DNA from 2 places in the Neobacillus sp. DHD-1R genome. Region 2 is predicted to be linked to the other one. Evidence: predicted binding sites of a transcription regulator. Region 2 holds the regulator's gene; the other holds the start of a gene.

Region 1 (4,432 bases), 1.7 Mb from region 2:
ACAAACCGGCTCATGTATATGAAAAAGAAGGATGAGGAATTAATCTTAAAACGGGAAAAGGAAGCCGGCCGGTATAATCCGGATGAATTTGAGTCCCTTCCAAAGCGGGAAGTGGACATTCCTTCTCCTTTTGGTTATCCAATCAAAGCCCTTTTGGTTGAACCACACCAGACCAATCGCTATATCATTATTTCTCATGGTGTGACCGAAACAAAAATCAATTCGATTAAATATGCGAATCTTTTCTTTGAGCGTGGCTTTAATGCGCTAATTTACGACCATCGTCGTCACGGGGAATCAGGCGGAAAAACAACCAGCTTTGGCCATTATGAAAAATTTGATTTAAAAACGGTTGTTGATTGGCTCAAAAAAGAAAAAGGACCTCATCTTGAACTAGGAATTCATGGTGAATCAATGGGGGCTGCTACTATGCTTTTATACGCTGGACTTTTGGAGGACGGCGCAGATTTTTACATTGCAGATTGCCCATTTTCTGATTTTAAAGAGCAGCTTGCCTACCTCATTAAAAAGGACTTCAAGCTCATTCCAGGTCTATTACTGCCCATCGGTGATGCCTTTTTACGCCTTCGTGATAAGTATTCGATTCGAAATGTTTCGCCCATTTCCGTCATTGAAAATATCAAGCATCCCGTTTTGTTCATTCACAGTCAAAAGGATGATTTTATTCTCCCTTCTATGACAAAAGATTTATTTGAGCAAAAAAAGGGACCTAAAATGCTCTTTATGGCTGCTAACGGCCGACATGCCCAGTCCTTTAATGAAAACCGTGCGGATTATGAACGCGTGATTGATGAATTTTTACAAAAATACGTTGATCGTGTATTACCTAGTTAAGAAAAGCGGAAGCGCCCGTTTAGCGACGTACACTAGTCGCTGGGCGCTCCTCTGTTTTATACATCTGTTATCCTGATGTCAGCAATTGCCTGAATGGGAATCCGGTGCATCTCTTTAAAGCGGTCTACCACATGAAGCCTTTGTGTTAGTTCATCCCAGTAATGAATTTTTCCAATTACGATTTCATAATTTCGGTTTCGATAATGGGTAATCGTAACAAACCGATCAAATTCAATTGCTTCGGATAAGATCTCGTTCATAAGCTCTAGCTGTTGTTCATCCATTTCCTTTTTCTGTTCGTATCGGTCTTCTTTTACCCAATCCCTGAGCATCTTCACATGTTCAGGAAGCATCATCGACGTCCATTTAATTCTCCCGCGGTCGCGAATCATCTGCATTTCCTTCTTTCATATTCAGAATCGATTATTACCTTTTATGTCCGCCAACAAGTGTCGCCCGGTGTTTAGCCGTTCCTGCCGCCGTATAAGAAACAGCCCGGAGTAGAGAGCCTGAACCAAAGCGCCTGCGGACGGAATCGACCACATAGCCTAGTTCTCTCCTCTTATAGGCACCCATGTCAAACAGATCAAGCTGAAGCTCTCGGTCATCAACAATATTGCTGATGGCAATTGAAATTTGCCGGACCGTCTTTCCAGTATAGTGCTCATGAAACAGCTCAAGACAAACACGGTAAAGCTCCATCGTCACATTTGTTGGCTGCTCGATGGTTCTAGAACGATGAAAACCGCCGCCAAATTCATCTTGGCTGTAACCGACTCCAAGACTAATCGTTCTTCCTGCCTTTCGATGTGTTCGTGCTCTTCGGGCAACTTCTTCGCACATTTCTAAAATAACCGCCTTAATTTCTTCTTCCTTTTTATAATCCCTTAGCAGAATTTGACTCTTTCCAAAGCTGATCTGTCCTTGGATAATTGGTGCCCCCAAATCGGAAAGATCCACCCCCCAAGCATGATAATAAAGCTGGTTTCCCATAATCCCAAATTTCTTTTCCAGCTTTTCTAAATCGTAGCGGGCTAACTGACCTACTGTAAAAATACCCATACCATTTAATGTTTTTTCGACACGCCTGCCAATTCCCCACATTTCTCGAAGGGGCGACACATTCCAAAGTTTTATCTGAACATCTTCATATGTCCATTCGGCAACTCCTTTTTTCTTGGCATCAAGGTCAAGGCAGAGCTTCGCTAATAACATATTGGGACCAATTCCCACTGCACATGGCAGTTGAAATTCCCGCTCAATATCACCCTTTATTTTTTTGGCAATCGTATGGGCATCGCCCCACAAATGAATGGCACCGTCTACTTTAATAAAACTTTCATCAACACTATAAACATGTATAGCTTCTTTTGGAACATAACGATTGAATACCCGGGTAATTTCTGTTGAAATGCGCAAATAGGTCGCCATTTTCGGCTCGACAACTTGAATCCTCGGATCATCGGGAATCTCAAACAGTCTTGAACCTGTTTTAATCCCAAATTCTTTTTTTAGACGTGGTGAGGCAGCAAGCACAACACTTCCCTGCCGTTCCTTGTTGCCAGCCACCGCTAAATAGCAATTCAAAGGGTCTAGTCCGAGGATGATAGCGGCACAGCTTGCATAAAAGCTCTTCATGTCCACACACAAAATTTGATTTTGCGGCAATGCGCTGTAGTCAATCATGACGTTCCCCCATTGTTTTTATCGAACGTTTGTTCTTTTTTATTATATTCACATTTTAAACGAATATACGTTCGTATTCAATGGTAATTTTTTGACACGTTTCCAACTGTAAAAAAGGATATAATGATGATGAGGTGTACATAGATGGAGAAAAAGCTTGTGGTCAAAATGATAAGAAATTGTTTTAAACAGTATGGTAATCCGGATTCCCTGCCAATTGGTGAGAAAGAGTTAGAGGAGCTGAATAGGCGAATTTTTAAAATAAAAGAAGAAGAACCTTCTGCGAATTTATATGATATTGTAAATGATATGGTGTATGAGTTTTTAACGGATTAATAAAAAAATTGAAGGAGGAATTAAGGATTCTTTTTCCGAAGGGTAGTTAGGATTACTACGATATTTGGGTTCTTTTATTTCTGAGGTTTAAGAAATTAGGATCTTGCTAGGCTCAGTACTTCCTTTTTTCATGTATTCAGTCGTTTAGGCACGCCATAAACTACCCGACACCCTCTTTTTTCTTGTGCTCGGTCGTTTAGAGTCGCCATAAACTACCCTACTCCTTCTCTTTTCTTATGTTCGGTCGTTTAGGCACGCCATAAACTACCCCACTCCTTCTTTTTCCTTGTGTTCGGTCGTTTAAGAATGCGATAAACTACCGAATTCCTTCTGTTTCCTCAAGTTCGGTCGATTACAAACACTCGATAACGGACTAGATCCCTGACACCATAAAAAAATCAGTCGTTTATAAACTCGACTGATTTTTTTCAGCTTCCTTAAATTCCCTTAAGAAAAAGCGCAAGCGCCCTGGTCAGCGGCGTATAGCCTCCTCGGAAAAGCTATCGCTTTTCCTTCGTGCGAAGTTAAGCTTCCAATGCTTACTCTTATAGAGCTGGACAATTCTCAAAGATTTTTATAATTTCTTAATTAAGAAACAAAGGGTCAGACCCCACAACCTCAGGCAAATCGCTGAACTTTTCGTAATAGGCGACTATTTTGAGTGTTAAACGTGAGGTCAGACCCTTTTGCACATCCACATAAATTTAAGAAAGAATTTCGCGTATATCCTCTTCCGTTAGGATAGAGTGACTTCTCTCCCCAGAATCAATAATCTCTTCGATCAAGTGTCTCTTTTTATCCTGTAACTCGCTCATTTTTTCTTCAATCGTTCCACGAGTAATAAGCTTAATCACTTGGACCACATTTTTTTGACCGATGCGATGTGCACGGTCAGCGGCCTGCTCCTCAACCGCTGGGTTCCACCAAATGTCATACATGATGACCGTATCCGCTCCAGTCAAATTGAGACCGGTCCCCCCAGCCTTCAACGAAATTAAGAAAAAGTCACGTTCCCCCTCATTATATCTATTGGAGATTTCCAAACGTTCTTCAGAAGGAGTTTGTCCATCCAAGTAGAAATAGGGAAGATCCTTCAATGCTAATTGTCTCCCAATCAGCTTAAGCATTTTCGTAAACTGAGAGAAAATGAGTACTCTTCGTCCAGAAAGTCTTGATTCCTCAACAATTCTCATTAGCATATCTAATTTGGCAGAGCTGCCTTTATACCCCTCGACAAATAGGCCGGGGTGACAGCAAATCTGCCGCAATCTTGTTAAGCCCGCGAGAATTTTGATCCGATTTTTTCGAATCGTATCCTTATCAAGGTGTCTAAAGGTATCCTCGCGCAGCTTAGCCAAATAAGCAGCATAGAGCTTCTTTTGATCAGGAAGCAATTCAGCAGTTTCCACAAACTCTAATTTTTCCGGAAGCTCAGAGGCCACATCCTCCTTCATTCTGCGCAGTAAAAAAGGCCGGACTCTCCGAGAAACTTTCTTCCTGGTAAGAGTGCTAAATTCTTTCAAACCCTTAAATAGTTCAGGAAAGACAACGTAAA
Region 2 (4,432 bases):
ATTGCATCAATGGAAAGCGTACGAATAGATGTTACAGATAAATCATCAATAGTATTAAACATGAAATACATCCTTTCTCATTCACTAAAACTGAATACACCATTTATATTATATTGCTCCTGCTATTAATTCAACAAATAGCACTAAAATAAGTAATAATCGTCACTTTGTTTCTTATTTTGACACTATAAGGAATGATATATGTGAAAAAAAAAAAAAACTCGCCAAATGGCGAGTATGTGTGTGGAGCCTCTTGCTTTGGCTATTATAATCGGGAACAGCCTTTTAATGAAGTCTATTTTTCTTTCTGGCTTTGATTTTTTCTGGTGTTACATCATTGCCTTCGGGATCAATGAACTTAGTGTTTGTTAGGGTATCAAGCATATTAGAACGGAAAGTCGCCAAATATTCACTTCTTAATTTTGATTGTTCTTTAGCTTCAATCTCCGTTAATCCTGTCGATTTTGCTTTTCTTGCCAGTTCGTTGATACGAGCCATTTTTTCTTTAGATAGCATTCAAGTACCATCCTTTCTATAGGATTAGACACTTGATTTTACTAAAAAAAAGAAGTTCTTACAAGGCAGAAGGATTATTCATCTTGTGACTCCATATACTCTTGATATCGTCTATGTACGGTTGCTTTTGAAATTTGGTAGCCAAATCCTCTAAGTGTGGCAGCAATTTCCGCAAAGGTTAAGTCATTTTTTCTTAACCGAATGATTTGATCAATTGGAACCTCGATTTTATCCCGGCCGGAACCCTCACCAAGGTTTTTTAAATTTTTTTCTGGTTTATAGCCTTGCTGAACGGCACGCTTCATGCCGCGTTTAATCTTTACATTATGAAGTTTCCGTTGGTACTCTTCTACCATACTGACGATTTGTAACACCATTGAATCAGATTCTGATAGTTCGAGTTCCCCGCTATGAGAAATACTATAAAGTTTGATTCCTTCTTTTAAAATGCAATGAAGGAGGGCAATTTTGGCATTCCCTCTGCCAAGCCGAGTCTCGTCCTGGATTAACAATGCTTGCACCTGTGAATCTTTTATCCGTTCTAATACCTCTAATATTCCATCTCTTTCAAAATCATAGCCGCTTGCTTGTTCTTTAATGATGGCATCAACCTCAAAGTGATACTGGCTCGCAAGTTGGATTAATTCCTCTTCCTGACGTTTTAATGAGGTTTCCTGGGTTTCTTTATTCGTGCTGACACGGCAGTAAATAATTGCTTTCAAATTCTATCCTTCTTCCTATTCTTCAGGGGCACTAGCTAAAATGGTTGTTGTTGGAGATACTTTCTTACTAACCGGAATGACAATTTCTTCACCTGGAAAAATTTGATCGTTAATATTTTCATTATGCTTCTTTACCCAGCTGACGAACTCATCATTGGATAATGAATGCTGTTCGGCATATTGGTTAGAGATTTTCCAGAGTGAATCACCTTCGGAAATAGTTACTTTTAAATATTGATCCTGGTCAGTAGGATGTTGTTTAAATGATAATATGAGAGCTAAGAAGCAGCTTAGTATAATTAGAGTAATAGCATATGAGTATTGGGTCCATAATTTTTTCATGTTTTCCACCTCTTATAGGAATATATGTTCTCTTTTTGATATCATCATTATAGTCCGAACGTTTGTTTGTTGTCAACTACATTTTCGAACTTATGTTTGTATAAAAATGAAGAACATGCTATAATTAAGCCAACAATAACCAGGCGAGGTGCATTTTATCATGGTAAAAATATCAAAACGGCAGCAGGATATCCTGGATTTTATAAAAGATGAGGTTAGAAGCAAGGGCTATCCTCCTTCGGTAAGGGAAATCGGTGAAGCAGTTGGTCTTGCCTCCAGCTCCACAGTACACGGTCACTTAGCTAGGTTGGAAAGTAAGGGTCTCATCAGAAGAGATCCAACTAAACCAAGAGCTATTGAAATTTTGGAAGTAGATGAAGCAGCCAATATCCCAAGAAACAAAGTTGTAAACGTACCAGTGGTTGGGAAAGTTACAGCAGGTATACCAATAACAGCTATTGAAAATGTAGAAGAGTATTTCCCTCTTCCAGAAAGTCTTGCTCCTTCGGATGAACAAGTCTTTATGCTGGAAATCATGGGTGAAAGTATGATAGAGGCTGGAATTCTTGATGGGGATTACGTTATTGTAAAGCAGCAGAAAAATGCTGATAACGGAGACATTGTTGTAGCAATGACTGAGGAAGATGAAGCAACCTGTAAACGGTTCTTCAAAGAAAAAGACTATATCCGCCTGCAACCAGAAAATTCCACGATGGATCCTATTATTTTAAGGAATGTTTCTATTCTTGGAAAAGTAATTGGGGTTTATCGTCATATACATTAAAACAAAAGAGCTGTGACCAGCTCTTTTTTTATTGGGAAAATTTTCAACTTTCATTCACAATTAATTACTATATTAAAAAATCAGTATTTTTACTCATTTTCATATTGCTAATATTTAATATAATTAAATTACACCATGATTTACCTTAGGTCCAAAAAATAAAAGGCTTAAGGAGTGTGGGAAACAGTGTTAATTGACATTATTTTCTCGATTGTGATTGGTGGGTCGGTGGGGGTCATCGGACATGTTCGAAAGAACGGAAAAATTATCATGCCTCGCAGAACAAAAAAATTTCTTTATCTCGGTTTTCTCGAAGAAGTACTTCTTGGTGCAGTTGCTTCGCTTCTCCTCGTCCTGTATACCGCTCCAAATTCATTGGTAGAAATCCTTATTTTTTCGATTATTGCTGGACTCGCTGGTGATGCCGTTCTGAATAGAATTAAATTATTAAATGAGAACGGTGAGAAGTAAATTTTTATAATGCCTCAGTAATCTATTACTGAGGCTTTTTGGTTTTTGTTGTAAATTAAAAAGCCCCGTCGCGTTAAGCGACAGGACTAATGAATCTTAGTACACGCTCATATATTGATCGCGTTCCCATTGGTGAACGACGGTGCGGAACATATCCCATTCAATTTCTTTAGCTTCAATAAAATGTTCTAGGATATGCTCTCCAAGACCAGCAGTGATCACTTCATCAGCTTGAAGTTTTTCTAATGCATGGGCAAGTGTTGCAGGAAGATCGATGATTCCTTCTTCGATTCTTTCTTCTTTACTCATTACATAAATGTTACGGTCGATTGGTGCTGGAGGAGTTAATTTATTTTTAATTCCATCTAGACCAGCTTTTAGAAGTACTGCCATTGCAAGGTATGGATTGGCAGCAGGGTCTACGCTTCGAACTTCTACACGAGTGCTTAACCCGCGTGAAGCTGGAATTCGGATTAATGGTGAACGGTTCATTGCAGACCATGCAACATAACAAGGTGCCTCATAGCCTGGTACTAAACGCTTATATGAGTTTACAGTAGGGTTTGTTACAGCTGTAAAGGCTTCAGCATGTTTTAGGATACCAGCAATGAATTGACGTGCATTATCGCTCATTTCTAAGTCGCCAGTTGACTCGTAGAATGCATTTTCCCCACCTTTGAATAAGGAAAGGTTCATGTGCATACCAGATCCGTTTACGCCGAATAATGGTTTTGGCATAAATGTCGCGTGAAGACCATGCTTACGCGCAATCGTCTTAACAACAAGCTTAAATGTTTGGATTTGGTCACAAGCTGTTAAAGCATCAGCATATTTAAAGTCAATTTCATGTTGTCCTGGAGCTACTTCATGGTGAGAAGCTTCAATTTCAAAGCCCATTTCTTCAAGCTCAAGAACGATATCACGACGGCAATTTTCACCTAAATCAGTTGGCGCTAAATCGAAGTAACCGCCTTGGTCGTTCAATTCAAGAGTGGGTTCACCTTTTTCATCTAATTTAAACAAGAAGAATTCCGGTTCAGGTCCGAGGTTGAAGTTAGTGAAGCCTAACTCTTCCATCTCCTTTAACACTCTTCTTAAGTTATTACGCGGGTCACCTGCAAATGGTTTACCTTCTGGAGTATAAATATCACAAATTAAACGGGCAACTTTCCCTTTTTCAGCTGTCCATGGGAATACTACCCATGTATTAAGGTCAGGGTAAAGAAGCATGTCAGATTCTTCAATACGTACGAAGCCTTCGATTGATGAACCGTCGAACATCATTTTGTTATCAAGTGCTTTTTCCAATTGGCTGCTTGGAATTTCAACATTTTTGATTGTTCCCAAAATGTCAGTAAATTGAAGACGGATAAATTTCACATTTTCTTCTTTTGCTAAACGTTGGATATCTTCTCTTGAATACTTTGCCATTTTCATTCCCCCTATTTTTTGAAAAAAGAATCATCATAATTTAATGGAAAAATCGAGACATATCGCCTTGGCGTAATGTGGATCGATTGTTTCTGCCTGAATGCATTAATTCGTTGCGAAGAAGCTTTCTTAGTTGTTCATCAGTTAAGTCTGTTTTGGCTTTTTC

Evidence for each region. The regulator LexA, encoded in region 2, represses DNA repair genes until DNA is damaged. The targets are predictions, from matches to a motif close to CGAACATATGTTCG.
Region 1: a site for LexA is predicted at 2,602-2,615, ahead of AC3ANL_RS17635 (Y-family DNA polymerase). Genes of this name have one in related genera too.

Annotation. Positions count from the first base shown of each region.
Region 1 covers NZ_CM173232.1:3,580,785-3,585,216, forward strand. The annotation lists gene AC3ANL_RS17625 (alpha/beta hydrolase) at 1-855, shown strand, start outside; gene AC3ANL_RS17630 (YolD-like family protein) at 912-1,247, opposite strand; gene AC3ANL_RS17635 (Y-family DNA polymerase) at 1,282-2,541, opposite strand; gene AC3ANL_RS17640 (YqzH family protein) at 2,686-2,877, shown strand; gene AC3ANL_RS17645 (DEAD/DEAH box helicase) at 3,582-4,432, opposite strand, start outside.
Region 2 covers NZ_CM173232.1:1,914,425-1,918,856, reverse strand. The annotation lists gene tkt (transketolase) at 1-62, opposite strand, end outside; gene AC3ANL_RS09210 (DUF896 domain-containing protein) at 286-516, opposite strand; gene AC3ANL_RS09205 (YneB family resolvase-like protein) at 591-1,238, opposite strand; gene yneA (cell division suppressor protein YneA) at 1,254-1,580, opposite strand; gene lexA (transcriptional repressor LexA) at 1,741-2,364, shown strand; gene AC3ANL_RS09190 (DUF4257 domain-containing protein) at 2,551-2,835, shown strand; gene glnA (type I glutamate--ammonia ligase) at 2,932-4,266, opposite strand; gene AC3ANL_RS09180 (MerR family transcriptional regulator) at 4,307-4,432, opposite strand, start outside.